4 regions of the Pseudobacillus sp. 179-B 2D1 NHS genome follow, and region 1 is predicted to be linked to each of the others. Evidence: riboswitches for the same ligand, from Rfam matches in the RefSeq annotation. Region 1 holds a riboswitch; each other region holds the start of a gene.
What was found. A riboswitch is a leader RNA that binds a small molecule or an ion and turns the genes downstream of it on or off. The one in region 1 is predicted to bind S-adenosylmethionine.
Positions count from the first base shown of each region.

Region 2: it holds a riboswitch for S-adenosylmethionine, as region 1 does, so the genes downstream of both, ACH0BF_RS19325 (Na+/H+ antiporter NhaC family protein) here and ACH0BF_RS02685 (methionine biosynthesis PLP-dependent protein) in region 1, are expected to answer to the same signal.
Region 3: it holds a riboswitch for S-adenosylmethionine, as region 1 does, so the genes downstream of both, metK (methionine adenosyltransferase) here and ACH0BF_RS02685 (methionine biosynthesis PLP-dependent protein) in region 1, are expected to answer to the same signal.
Region 4: it holds a riboswitch for S-adenosylmethionine, as region 1 does, so the genes downstream of both, ACH0BF_RS07740 (O-acetylhomoserine aminocarboxypropyltransferase/cysteine synthase family protein) here and ACH0BF_RS02685 (methionine biosynthesis PLP-dependent protein) in region 1, are expected to answer to the same signal.

Region 1 is NZ_JBIQDP010000002.1:66,650-69,780, reverse strand. Features, by position in the region: gene ACH0BF_RS02690 (aliphatic sulfonate ABC transporter substrate-binding protein) at 1-936, shown strand, start outside; SAM riboswitch class I at 1,006-1,109, shown strand; gene ACH0BF_RS02685 (methionine biosynthesis PLP-dependent protein) at 1,181-2,287, shown strand; gene metC (cystathionine beta-lyase) at 2,293-3,131, shown strand, end outside.
Region 2 is NZ_JBIQDP010000023.1:49,273-52,403, reverse strand. Features, by position in the region: gene ACH0BF_RS19330 (ABC transporter ATP-binding protein) at 1-180, opposite strand, end outside; gene ACH0BF_RS19325 (Na+/H+ antiporter NhaC family protein) at 762-2,042, opposite strand; SAM riboswitch class I at 2,152-2,259, opposite strand; gene ACH0BF_RS19320 (glycerol dehydrogenase) at 2,937-3,131, opposite strand, start outside.
Region 3 is NZ_JBIQDP010000008.1:163,369-166,499, reverse strand. Features, by position in the region: gene pckA (phosphoenolpyruvate carboxykinase (ATP)) at 1-730, opposite strand, end outside; SAM riboswitch class I at 965-1,124, shown strand; gene metK (methionine adenosyltransferase) at 1,269-2,468, shown strand; gene ACH0BF_RS10580 (gamma carbonic anhydrase) at 2,495-3,022, opposite strand.
Region 4 is NZ_JBIQDP010000006.1:5,071-8,201, reverse strand. Features, by position in the region: gene ACH0BF_RS07745 (competence/damage-inducible protein A) at 1-833, shown strand, start outside; SAM riboswitch class I at 922-1,032, shown strand; gene ACH0BF_RS07740 (O-acetylhomoserine aminocarboxypropyltransferase/cysteine synthase family protein) at 1,133-2,431, shown strand; gene recA (recombinase RecA) at 2,730-3,131, shown strand, end outside.

The DNA.
Region 1 (3,131 bases):
AACTCAGCGGAAGAAGGAAAATCTGGAGAGAAAAAGAAAGTCGTCATTGGATATTTTCCCAACCTTGACCACGTGCCGGCAATGATCGCCCGGGAAAAGGGGTATTACGAGGAAGCGCTTGGTAAGGATGTAGATGTTGAATATAAATCCTTCCCGGATGGCGGGGCATTTATGGTTGCCCTGAAAACAGGAGACGTTCAGGCAGGGCTTGTCGGGCCTGGACCGGTAATGAACAACTTTACTAATGGAGCGGACGTGAAAATTGTCGCCGGCAGTTCTTCAGGTGGCACAGTGATCGTTGCCCGGAAAGGCAGCGGAATTAATTCTGTTAAAGATTTTGCAGGCAAAACATTTATTACTCCAGGTGTTGGCTGCACACATGACGTCCAAATGGAAACATTCGTTAAAGATTTCGGTCTTGAATCAAACCGGATTGGTGGTAGCATGAAGCATACAACAGGCAAGCCGGCCCAATATGCAGGTCTGTTTGAATCAGGCAAAGTAGATCTTGCTGCTGTTCCTGAACCATGGGGTTCCTTGCTTGTTAAAGAAGAGGGAGCCAAGATTATTGTGGATAGTGATGAAATTGCCTTCGGTACGACATTGCCTAACTCCGTACTCGCCACGAGCGGTAAATTAATAAAAGAAGATCCTGAACTTGTGCAAGATATTGTAGATGCTCATAAAAAAGCGATTGATTTTATTAACAATAATCCAGAAGAAGCGAAAAAGTTAACGATTGCAGCGATTAAAAAAGATACAAAACAAGAATTGGCAAAAGATGTGGTTGATAGTGCATGGAAAAGAATTACGTACACAGCTGACATAAATGAAAAAGTTGTGCAGGAATTTGCTGACTCTTCATATGACTTGAAATTCCTAAAAAAACAGCCTGATTTCACTGCTTTGATTGATAATCAATTTGCCAAAAAATAAAATATTGAAAAAACTCTTGTCATTTCTATCTTTTTACTGTACATTTAAAAAAAGTTAAAATTTCATAGGTTCTTATCAAGAGAAGCGGAGGGACTGGCCCGATGATGCTTCAGCAACCGGCTACGTAAAGTCAAGGTGCTAACTCCAGCGGGTTTCATCCCGGAAGATGAGAGGAAGATAATCAAAAGCCTTCTTCTTAAGAAGGCTTTTTTATTTTTCGCGCATACATAAAGGAGAGAAGAACATGTCACATACACACATTGATACATTGCTAGCACAAATTGGGAATCGCAGCGAAACAGCAACGGGAACAGTGAATGCACCTGTCTATTTTTCAACTGCTTATCGTCATGAGGGAATTGGCCGTTCAACCGGCTATGATTATACACGCACAGGAAATCCAACACGACAAATTGTCGAACAAGCGATTGCTGATTTGGAAGGCGGGGATGCAGGCTTTGCTTTTGCCTCAGGCATGGCGGCCATCCAGACACTTCTTGCATTGGCTGAACCTGGGGATGAGTGGCTCGTCTCTGCTGATCTATATGGAGGCACATATAGGTTATTTGAGAAAGGATGGAAAAAATTCGGCTTATCTTTTGTATATGACAGTTTTCAGGATATCAGTGAAGCGAAAAAGAAAATAACAGAAAAAACAAAAGTGATCTTTTTGGAGACACCGACTAATCCGCTTATGCAGGAAGTAGATATTGAACTAGTGGCAGCATTGGCAAAAGAGCATGACTTGTTGTTGATCGTTGACAATACGTTTTACACGCCGCTTTTGCAGCGTCCGCTAACTCAGGGAGCTGATATTGTCATTCATAGTGCAACGAAGTATTTAGGAGGCCATAACGATGTGCTGGCCGGCTTGATCGCAGTAAAAGGAGAGAAGCTGGCGCTTTCAGTGGGAGAGATGCAAAATGCTGCCGGAGCTGTTTTGGCCCCGCTGGATTCCTGGCTGTTAGTACGGGGGATGAAAACGCTGAGCCTGCGTATGAAACAACATGAGCAAAACGCAAAGCAAATTTCGGAATTTCTGCGATGTTGCCCGGAGGTCACTGATGTTTTATATCCGGGACGGGGGGGAATGCTCTCTTTTCGGTTAGAATCAGCAAAATGGGTGGACGACTTCTTAAGAAATCTGAAGCTTATTACATTCGCTGAAAGCCTTGGGGGAGTCGAGAGTTTCATTACTTATCCGGCAACGCAGACACATATGGATGTGCCTGAAGAGGTTCGCATTCAAAATGGTGTTTGTAACCGCCTGCTCCGCTTTTCAGTAGGAATTGAACATGCAGACGACTTAATTGATGACTTGACACAAGCTTTCAAGAACATGAAGGGGTGAAAAATATGAGTGATAATTATTCTTTCCAAACAAAACTATTGCATAACAGCCATAAATTCGATGAAGGAACCGGAGCGGTCAGTGTACCGATTCAGCATGCTTCTACATTCCATCAAAAGGACTTTGATCAATTTGGCAGTTATGATTACAGCCGTTCTGGGAATCCGACGCGAGAAGCGTTAGAAACTGCCATTGCTGAACTTGAGGGCGGCACGCGGGGCTTTGCCTTTTCATCAGGCATGGCAGCCATTTCTACGGCCTTTCTTTTGCTTTCTAAAGGAGACCATATATTAATTACAGAAGATGTATACGGCGGCACGTATCGCATGGTCACAAGTGTCTTGAACCGTTTCGGTATTGAACATACATTTGTGGACATGACGAATCTGCATGAAGTGGCCTCAAACATAAAAGAGAATACGAAATTAATTTATATGGAAACGCCGTCCAATCCATTGCTGAAAGTAACGGATATAAAGGGAATTGTTAAATTGGCTAAAGCAAATAATTGCCTGACATTTGTGGATAACACATTTCTTACACCAGCTTTGCAGCGTCCGCTTGATTTTGGTGTAGATCTTGTTCTGCACAGCGCTACTAAGTTTTTATCGGGACATAGCGATGTACTAGCCGGCCTGGCTGTAACAAAAGACAAAGAACTGGGTGATCGCTTGTATGCTTTGCAGAATTCATTTGGAGCCGTTCTTGGTGTGCAAGATGCCTGGCTTGTGCTAAGAGGCTTGAAAACTCTTCATGTCCGGCTTGAACAGTCTTCTAAATCCGCACAAAAATTAGCTGAGTTTTTACAAAAACATGAGCTTGTAGAAAAAGTTTATTATCCAGG
Region 2 (3,131 bases), on a different contig from region 1:
TGGTGTATCTATAGTGGACAAAACATTTAATAATGTCGATTTCCCAGCACCAGAAGGTCCCATGATGCCGATAAATTCTCCCTCTTTAATTTTCAAATCAATATCTTCTAATGCTTTATAAACATTTCCTTTTGTATCAAATATTTTTTGAACGTTTTTTGCTTGTAAAATGGTTTTCATTGATATGCCCTCCTTGTAACTAATGATGATTATAATTCCTAGACCTTACACCACCTTAATCCAAACCTTAAATAAACCTTAAAAATAAAAGCAAATCCTCATCTGGATTTGCTTTTATGGTTTCTATTAATTTTTCATCGGCATTTAATCTGTTATATCGTCAAATTAGAAGGTCCGTTTCCCTCTTTTATTATAAGGATGATCGTAACAAGGATAAATTATATAGGCCACATCCATTCCTTCACGCTGCTGCCTTCGAATCCGCTCCCGCTCTTCTTGTATGATCCATGCTAGCAAAAATGTTCGAAAATAATTTTTAGACTTAAACAAAGTGAAAAACAGCCTTTTTTGGATAAAAAAATAACCGTTCGTAAAAGTTTGACTTTTACAAACGGCATTTAAAGCGAAAGAGTAACACCCATAAATATGATTCCAGTTAAAATTCTAACTAAGTAAACTATCGAAAGGACGCAGTCAAATGTTCCAAACTTCAATGAATTCGAGAGCAATCACCGATATATTAAATATTTACCGCTTTAAACAAACGGAATAGGCTCTCCATTTGTTTAAAGTGGTGAAACTCAGACTTGCTTTTTTTTCGGGTATCCGATGAGGATAGCGATGATTCCGCAGATTCCTATAAGGATTGGATAGAAAGAGTATTGTACGATGCTCACTGGCGATATTCCGGCTACGCTTGCGGCTGCCAGGAATTGGGCTCCATACGGCAAAAGTCCTTGAATCACACAGGAGAAGATATCTAATATGCTCGCAGACTTTCGCGGCTCAATTTCATACTGATCAGCCATATTTTTTGCAAGCGGACCAGCAATTAAAATAGCAATCGTATTATTAGCCGTCGATAAATTCGTTAGGCCGACAAGACCGGCAATCCCAAATTCAGCACCCTTTTTCGATTTAATTCTTCTTGTTGCGAGGTGAAGCAGAAAGTCAATCCCGCCGTTAAACTTAATAACCTCCACCATTCCAGCTATTAATATCGCAAGAAAGGCCATTTCATACATGCTAGCCATTCCTTCGCCCATCTTTTGCAAAAGGCTCATTAAATGATAGCTGCCATCCGCTAAGCCAACAGCTCCAGCGAGAACAATTCCAAGTGCTAGCACAAGAAAAACATTCATTCCAGTTAACGCTAGAATAATGACTAAAACATAGGGAACAATTTTTACCCAATTATAGCTTAAATGTTCCACTTGCGCCGTTTCCCCCATTGTGATAGCCCCTAAAATAACACCCGTTACAATAGCTGCCGGCAGCACAATCCAAAAATTCACCTTAAATTTGTCCTTCATTTGTGCGCCCTGTGAACGAACGGCAGTAATGGTTGTGTCGGAAATAAAGGATAAATTATCGCCAAACATTGAACCGCCAATAATCGCCGCCATGACTAAAGCCATGGGAAGGTCAATATGCTCGCTTATCCCCACTCCAATTGGCGCCAATGCAACAATCGTTCCCATTGATGTACCCATGGATAGGGAGATAAAGCAGGCAATGACGAACAAGCCTACGACAAGCAAGTTTTGCGGAACAACCGCTAAAGCAAAGTTAACAGTAGAGTCCACTGCCCCCATGCCTTTTGCTACTTCTGAAAAGGCTCCCGCCAATAGAAAAATAACAACCATCAGCATCACATTTACGTTTCCTGCGCCCTGGCAAAAAATATCCACCTTTCGCCCAAAGGGTTCTTTTCGATTCATCGCCAGAGCCACAGCGCCCGAAATAGCAATGGCTACAATGACAGGGAAGGCGTAAAAATCACCTGTAATAACCCCTGAACCAATAAATAAAATTAAAAAAACAACAAATGGGATCAACGCCCATGGATTCCCTCTCTTCATTGTTCCACCTCCAAAAAATAAAATGGGACACGTCTTTTGCCCATTCTTTGCCTCGAAAAAAGACCTCATCTTGAACGACAAGAAGAGGCCTTATATCTATAAAACACTCCTCTTATCTATCAAGCCTTTGCTTGCTGGATTTGGCACAGCAACTTAATCACTAAGTTCCGTTGCCGAGATCTCATCGGGCCAGTCCCTCCATCTCTCTTGATAAGAAGAAAAAATCTTATTTTTTTGTCACAGCAACTAAAAGACTACATGATTTTTATTCCTTTATCAACAAAAAAATTATGGATATTTTTAAATGACGGATAGAAGATTATATGAGGACTTAAAAAGTATAGCTAATACTAGAAAATACAGGCCAGTGACAGTTATATCATCATTTTCGCATAATTTTTTACAAAGGGTGCCGTCAAAGGAACACGACTTTACAACGATAAATAAATCCTCCTGCTAAAAAGTTTAACATCTCCGTTTAATGATGTAGCCACCATAATGACTCCGGCTATTTCTTCCTCTGTGGCTTCTGCTCTTTTTGCTCCTTGGGAAGGCTATATTTGGAATGTTAATCTGATTTTGCATTAGAAAAAACCCACGCATTAAAAAAGAGGATTCAACATGCGCGGGTTTGCCTTAGAATAGACCTGCCTTTTATAGAAAAGAGGGATTAAAATATCATTGTTTACACTCAAAGATTTTATTCATACACGTAAAACGTTTTAAAGCTACTGTATTTGAAGCCTACGATTTAACATGATAGCTGCCTTTTGGCACAACTAACGGGGAGCTAAAATAAATAATATTGTATCTCGAATTTTTTTGCCAATTTCAGCTGCCTCTACTCGGGTTGTCTCGTTTAGCCTACTGGTACGCAGCCCATTTCAATCTTCTTCATATTCCTACTGGCGCACTCAGCTGGTCAACAGCTAGAATGCCATTTGCCACATCTTCAGCAGTAATGTCAGAGGATAAGTTCTTCATTGTTTCTCCTTCTTGAGTGGCGGCTTGGCCGACCTTCAGCAGATCTTCATAGGATACGTCCTCTAAGTGTAATTCTTTCAGTGTAGTAGGCAATCCCAGCTTGCG
Region 3 (3,131 bases), on a different contig from region 1:
CACTCAAAGTTGTTTTCCCTGTACCAGAAAGACCGAAGAATAGGGCCACATCACCTTCATAGCCAACGTTGGCTGAGCAGTGCATAGACAGAATATCATTTTCAGGAAGCAAGTAGTTCATTACAGAGAAGATCGATTTTTTCATTTCTCCTGCATATTCCGTTCCACCGATCAAAACGATACGGCGCTCAAAAGAAATGATAATAAATGCTTCTGATTTTGTTCCGTCTACTGTAGGGTCTGCTTTAAAGTTCGGAGCAGATACGATTGTGAAGCCTGCTTGATGATCTTTTAATTCTTCCTCAGTTGGACGAATGAAAAGTTGATGAGCAAACAGATTATGCCATGCATATTCATTGATCACCTGAATTGGTAAACGATGGGTTGGATCTGCCCCTGCAAATCCTTTGAAAATAAACAATTCTTCTTGTTCCTTTAAATAATTGATCACTTTAGTGTATAATTGATCGAAGACTTCAGGGGAAATTGGTTCGTTAACCGGTCCCCAATCAATTTTGTCCTTTACTGAAGGCTCTTCAACGATAAATTTATCTTTAGGAGAACGGCCAGTATATTTTCCCGTTTCAGCACATACTGCTCCAGAAGCAGTTAACACGCCCTCTTTACGATTAAGTACTTTTTCTACGAGCTGCGGCACAGATGGCTGCATTGTTACGTTATCACCTTTTAAAAGTTCCAAAATTTCACTTGAAACACTTACAGTCTTCATAAATTAATAACCATCCTTTATCTGAAATTAAATAATTGTTATCGCATTATTTGTTCAAAAATAGTATAACACATTACATTTAATAGTCTATACTATTCACTTATTTTTTTGCGACTTTTTTTATTTACAGATTGTCCGATTTCCTATAAAAGAAACCGAAAAAATGAAGAGATTTTATACGAAACCAGTTGACATTGTCGAACGGATTTCGTATGATGTAACCTTGAACGGATACTCTTATCCTGAGCTGGCGGAGGGACAGGCCCGATGAAGCCCGGCAACCTGCTTGATTGTGATTGGTAGTTATATCGACTGCCGGCACTTATACAATATAAGTTTGTACTCAAGACAAAGGTGCTAACCTGCAGCAAGGGCAAACCTTGAACGATAAGAGTGAAAGGCCTATGTTGATAAGACCAACCTTTCCTCTCTTTATTTCAGGAGGGGTTTTTTTATTTTAAAAGGGTAAACTTAGGGGAAATGAGTACCGTACCATTATCGATCGGCAGTAAGTTGATCATTTTAAGGAGGAAGTTTCATGACTAAAAATCGTCGTCTCTTTACTTCAGAGTCAGTCACTGAAGGGCATCCGGACAAAATTTGCGATCAGATTTCCGATGCTATCCTAGATGAAATCTTATCAAAAGATCCAAATGCGCGTGTCGCAGCGGAAACATCTGTTACAACTGGACTCGTACTCGTAGCAGGGGAGATTACAACCTCTTCGTACGTGGATATTAATAAAATTGTTCGGGAGACAGTTAAGGAAATTGGCTACACTCGTGCAAAATACGGTTTTGATGCCGATACATGCGGTGTGTTGACATCCATTGATGAGCAGTCACCTGATATTGCAGCGGGTGTGAACGTGGCTCTTGAAGCACGTGAAGGCCAAATGAGCGATGAAGAAATTGAAGCGATTGGTGCGGGTGACCAAGGCTTAATGTTCGGTTTTGCTTGTAATGAAACAGCAGAATTAATGCCGCTCCCGATTTCATTGGCTCATAAATTATCCCGTCAATTAACGAGAGTTAGAAAAGAAGAAACGTTATCGTATTTACGTCCAGATGGTAAAACTCAGGTAACAGTTGAATATGATGAAAACGACAAGCCAGTAAGAATCGATACAATTGTTATTTCGACACAGCATCATCCGGAAGTTGCGCTTGAACAAATTCAAAGCGACTTGCGCGAGCATGTCATTGACCCGATGGTCCCTGCAGAATTAATCGATGAACATACAAAGTTCTTTATCAATCCAACAGGCCGTTTTGTTATCGGCGGACCTCAAGGAGATGCGGGCTTAACAGGCCGGAAAATTATCGTGGATACATACGGTGGTTATGCACGCCATGGAGGCGGAGCATTCTCCGGTAAAGATCCAACAAAGGTAGACCGTTCAGCAGCTTATGCAGCTCGTTACGTAGCAAAAAATATTGTTGCGGCCGGCCTTGCTGATAAATGTGAAGTCCAGCTCGCCTATGCGATTGGTGTAGCTCAGCCTGTTTCAATTGCTGTCGATACGTTCGGCACAGGAACGGTTTCTGAAGATGTGCTTGTTGAACTTGTTCGCAATAATTTTGATCTGCGTCCAGCGGGCATTATTAATATGCTTGGACTGCGTCGTCCAATTTATAAACAAACAGCCGCTTATGGACATTTTGGTCGTACAGATGTGGATCTTCCTTGGGAAAGAACAGACAAAGCTGAAATCTTAAAAGATCAGGCATCAAATTAATAAGCAGCAAAAAGCCTGGAGACTCTTTAACGGTCTTCAGGCTTTTTTTGTATGCTTTTATAGTACTGTCCTTTTTCTACGTACTCTCTGACAATGCGCTCCATATCTTTTCTGTCTTCCTCATTCACTGGGCGAATCACTTTTGCCGGCCGGCCAAATGCCACGGAGTGAGGAGGAATGACTTTTCCCTGGGGAACAAGACTACCGGCCCCGATAAATGCTCCTTCACCAATTTCTGCATTATCAAGAATGATGGAACCCATACCGATTAAAGCTTTTTTTCTAATTTTACAGCTGTGCAAAATAACTTGATGGCCGACTGTGACTTCATCTTCAATAACAAGCGGGTTGTTCGGGCTTTGATGCAATACAGAATTATCCTGAATGCTCACTTTTTTGCCGATTACAGTCGGGGCTACATCCCCGCGAATAGAAGTATTAAACCAAATATTTGTTTCTTCGCCAATAGTTACATCTCCCGTAATTGTTACATAATCGGCGATATAAGCAGAATCAGCAACAATAGGAGTTTTATTGTTATAAGGATAGATCATTTTTTCTCTCCTCCTTTTATGTTTCCTGCAACAGAAAGCAGGATGGACTTGCTTATTATTTTATCTAAAACGATTTGATTTGTATAATAGAAGACAAACGTATAGGATT
Region 4 (3,131 bases), on a different contig from region 1:
TGGTAAAAGGAAAGAATCATTTCTATATGCTTTTGCCTGGGCCACCCCGGGAAATGCAGCCGATGTTTGTCCGCTATGGAAAGCCGGCGCTATTAGATGTGCTTGAAAAAGTTGAAAAAATAGAGTCACGCGTATTAAGGTTTTTTGGTATTGGAGAATCTGCTTTAGAAACAGAAGTAGAGGATTTGTTACTCGCACAACAAAATCCGACGATTGCCCCGCTTGCTGGTGATGGAGAGGTAACACTGCGAATCACTGCTAAACACGAATCGGAAGAAACCGCCTTACAGATGATACAAGAAGCAGAGGAGGAAATTCTTCGCCGGGTCGGGGAATACTTTTATGGCTATAATGATACGTCCATTGCCCGTGAGCTAGCGGAGCGCTTAAAGGAAACATCTCATACGTTAGCAGCAGCTGAAAGCTTAACAGGGGGATTGTTTCAAAGTGAAATGACAGCTATTCCCGGAGCGAGCATTTTCTTTAATGGCGGGATTGTTTGCTACTCCAATGAAGCAAAGGAAAAACTCGTGCAAGTGAAGCCAGAAACGCTTGAAAGTTATGGTGCCATTAGTGAACAGTGTGCTATTGAATTAGCGGAAAATGTCCGCAGTCTTTTGAATGCTGACTTCGGTATTAGCTTTACCGGAGTGGCGGGACCGGATAAATCGGAAGGACACTCGCCTGGTACTGTATGGATTGGTCTTGCTTCAAAGCACAGGGAAACAAAAGTATTTAAACTCCAATTAGTAGGCAGCCGCGAAGGAATTAGAAAGCGCTCAGTTAAGTATGGGTGTCATTATTTGTTGGCTGAGCTTGCTGGAGATAAGTGAAAACATTCGGAATATTATTGACTATTCTGATCGCTATGCTATATAATAAAAACCAAGAGATTATGAGTTACGCAATTAAATAGAAGTACTCTTATTGAGAGCGGTGGAGGGATTAGGCCCGATGAAGCCCGGCAACCTTCAGACAAATTGTCTGAAACGGTGCTAATTCCTGCAGGCGTATGTGCCTGAGAGATAAGAGGAGGATCCTATAATAAAGCCCTCTTCTTACAACAGAAGAGGGCTTTTTAGTTATTCTTCAGGTTACTAGCGCTTTATTTAATAATTGGGAGGGATTAATGATGACAAACGAACAGTGGAACAAAGAAACAATTTTACTTCATGGAGGACAAGTGCCGGATCCGGTTACTGGCGCCCGTGCCGTTCCGATTTATGAAACGACTTCTTATGTATTTGAAGATACAGATCATGCTAACGCCCTATTTGCTTTGCAAAAGCCAGGAAATATTTATACGCGTATTACCAACCCGACAGTAGATGTGTTTGAAAAGCGTGTGGCTGCATTGGAAAAGGGAGCAGCAGCAGTGGCGCTCTCATCAGGAATGGCTGCCATTTCCTTTTCAATTCTTAATCTGGCTCACGCGGGCGATGAAATTATAGCGGCAGCTAATTTATACGGAGGCACCTATAACCTTTTTGCCAATACGCTTCCTAAATACGGGATTAATGTAAAGTTTGTTGATTCTACTGATCCGGAAAATTTCCGCAAAGCGATCACTCCAAAAACAAAAGCTCTGTTTGGAGAAATTATCGGAAATCCTTCCTTGAATGTGCTTGATGTGGAAAAGGTGGCAGATATTGCTCATGAAAATGGTATTCCGCTCATTGTAGATAATACGTTTGCTTCTCCTTACGGAGCTAATCCGCTTGTTCGAGGGGCCGACATTGTCGTTCATTCCGCTACGAAATGGATCAGCGGCCATGGAACAGTCATCGGTGGTATAGTAGTAGATGGAGGAACATTCAATTGGAACAGTGAAAAGTTTCCTGGCTTTACGGAGCCGGATGAATCTTATAATGGTTTAAGATTTGCGGACCTGGAAGGCCCAGCCTTTGCTATCAAATTACGCGTACAGTTGTTACGGGATTTTGGCCCTTCCTTGAGTGCCCATAGCGCTTTCTTGTTGCTTCAAGGGCTGGAAACGTTGCATTTACGTATTCAGCGCCATCATGAAAACACGCTTGCTATCGTCGATTATTTGAAAAATCATCCGGCAGTAGATTGGGTATCTCATCCAAGCTTGGAGGATCATCCATCTCATGAATTAGCGAAGAAATACTTGGCTAATACGTTTGGTTCTATTGTTGTATTTGGCATTAAAGGCGGCCGCGAAGCAGGTAAAAAAGTGATTGATAACATTAAACTGTGGTCACATGTTGCCAATGTGGGGGATGGCAAGTCACTCATTATTCACCCGGCTTCTACCACACATCAGCAATTAAGCAGTGAAGACTTAGCAAAATCGGGTACGAAAGAAGAAATGATCCGTTTATCCATCGGACTGGAGTCAACTGAGGACCTGATTGCTGACTTGAATCAGGCGATTGAAAAAGCGACTGGCGTAGCTGTAGAAGCTTAACGCTTTTCCTTATTAAATAAAGAATATGACAGGCTTAAAATTATCCTCTCCTGCTTTTTTATGATAAAATAAAAAAGCAGGAGTTACTTTTTTTTCTTCTTTTTTTCCGCTATTTCTTCTACTACTTTTCTAGTTTCTTATCCATTCTTCTTCTCAGGAGGAAAAATAAAAAAACCGAATAAATGTTCGCTTTTTACTTGAAATTGTCTCAATAAAAAGGTATAGTTAGTATAGATTATGAAACAACATGTCACTGTGCATTTACTTAATAGATTGTTAATTTTAAGGAGGAATTTTAGTGAACGATCGTCAAGCAGCATTGGATATGGCCTTAAAGCAAATTGAAAAACAATTTGGTAAAGGGTCTATCATGAAATTAGGAGAACAAACAGACCGGAAAATTTCCACTAGTCCAAGCGGCTCGCTTGCTCTTGACGCAGCCCTTGGTGTAGGCGGTTATCCACGCGGTCGGGTCGTTGAGATCTATGGGCCGGAAAGCTCTGGTAAAACTACCGTGGCTCTTCACGCTATTGCTGAAGTACAAGCTGCCGGCGGTCAAGCTGCTTTCATTGATGCAGAGCATGCGCTTGATCCTGTATACGCTCAGAAATTAGGAGTCAACATTGATGAGTTGTTGCTTTCTCAGCCGGATACAGGCGAGCAAGCACTTGAAATTGCCGAAGCTCTCGTACGAAGCGGT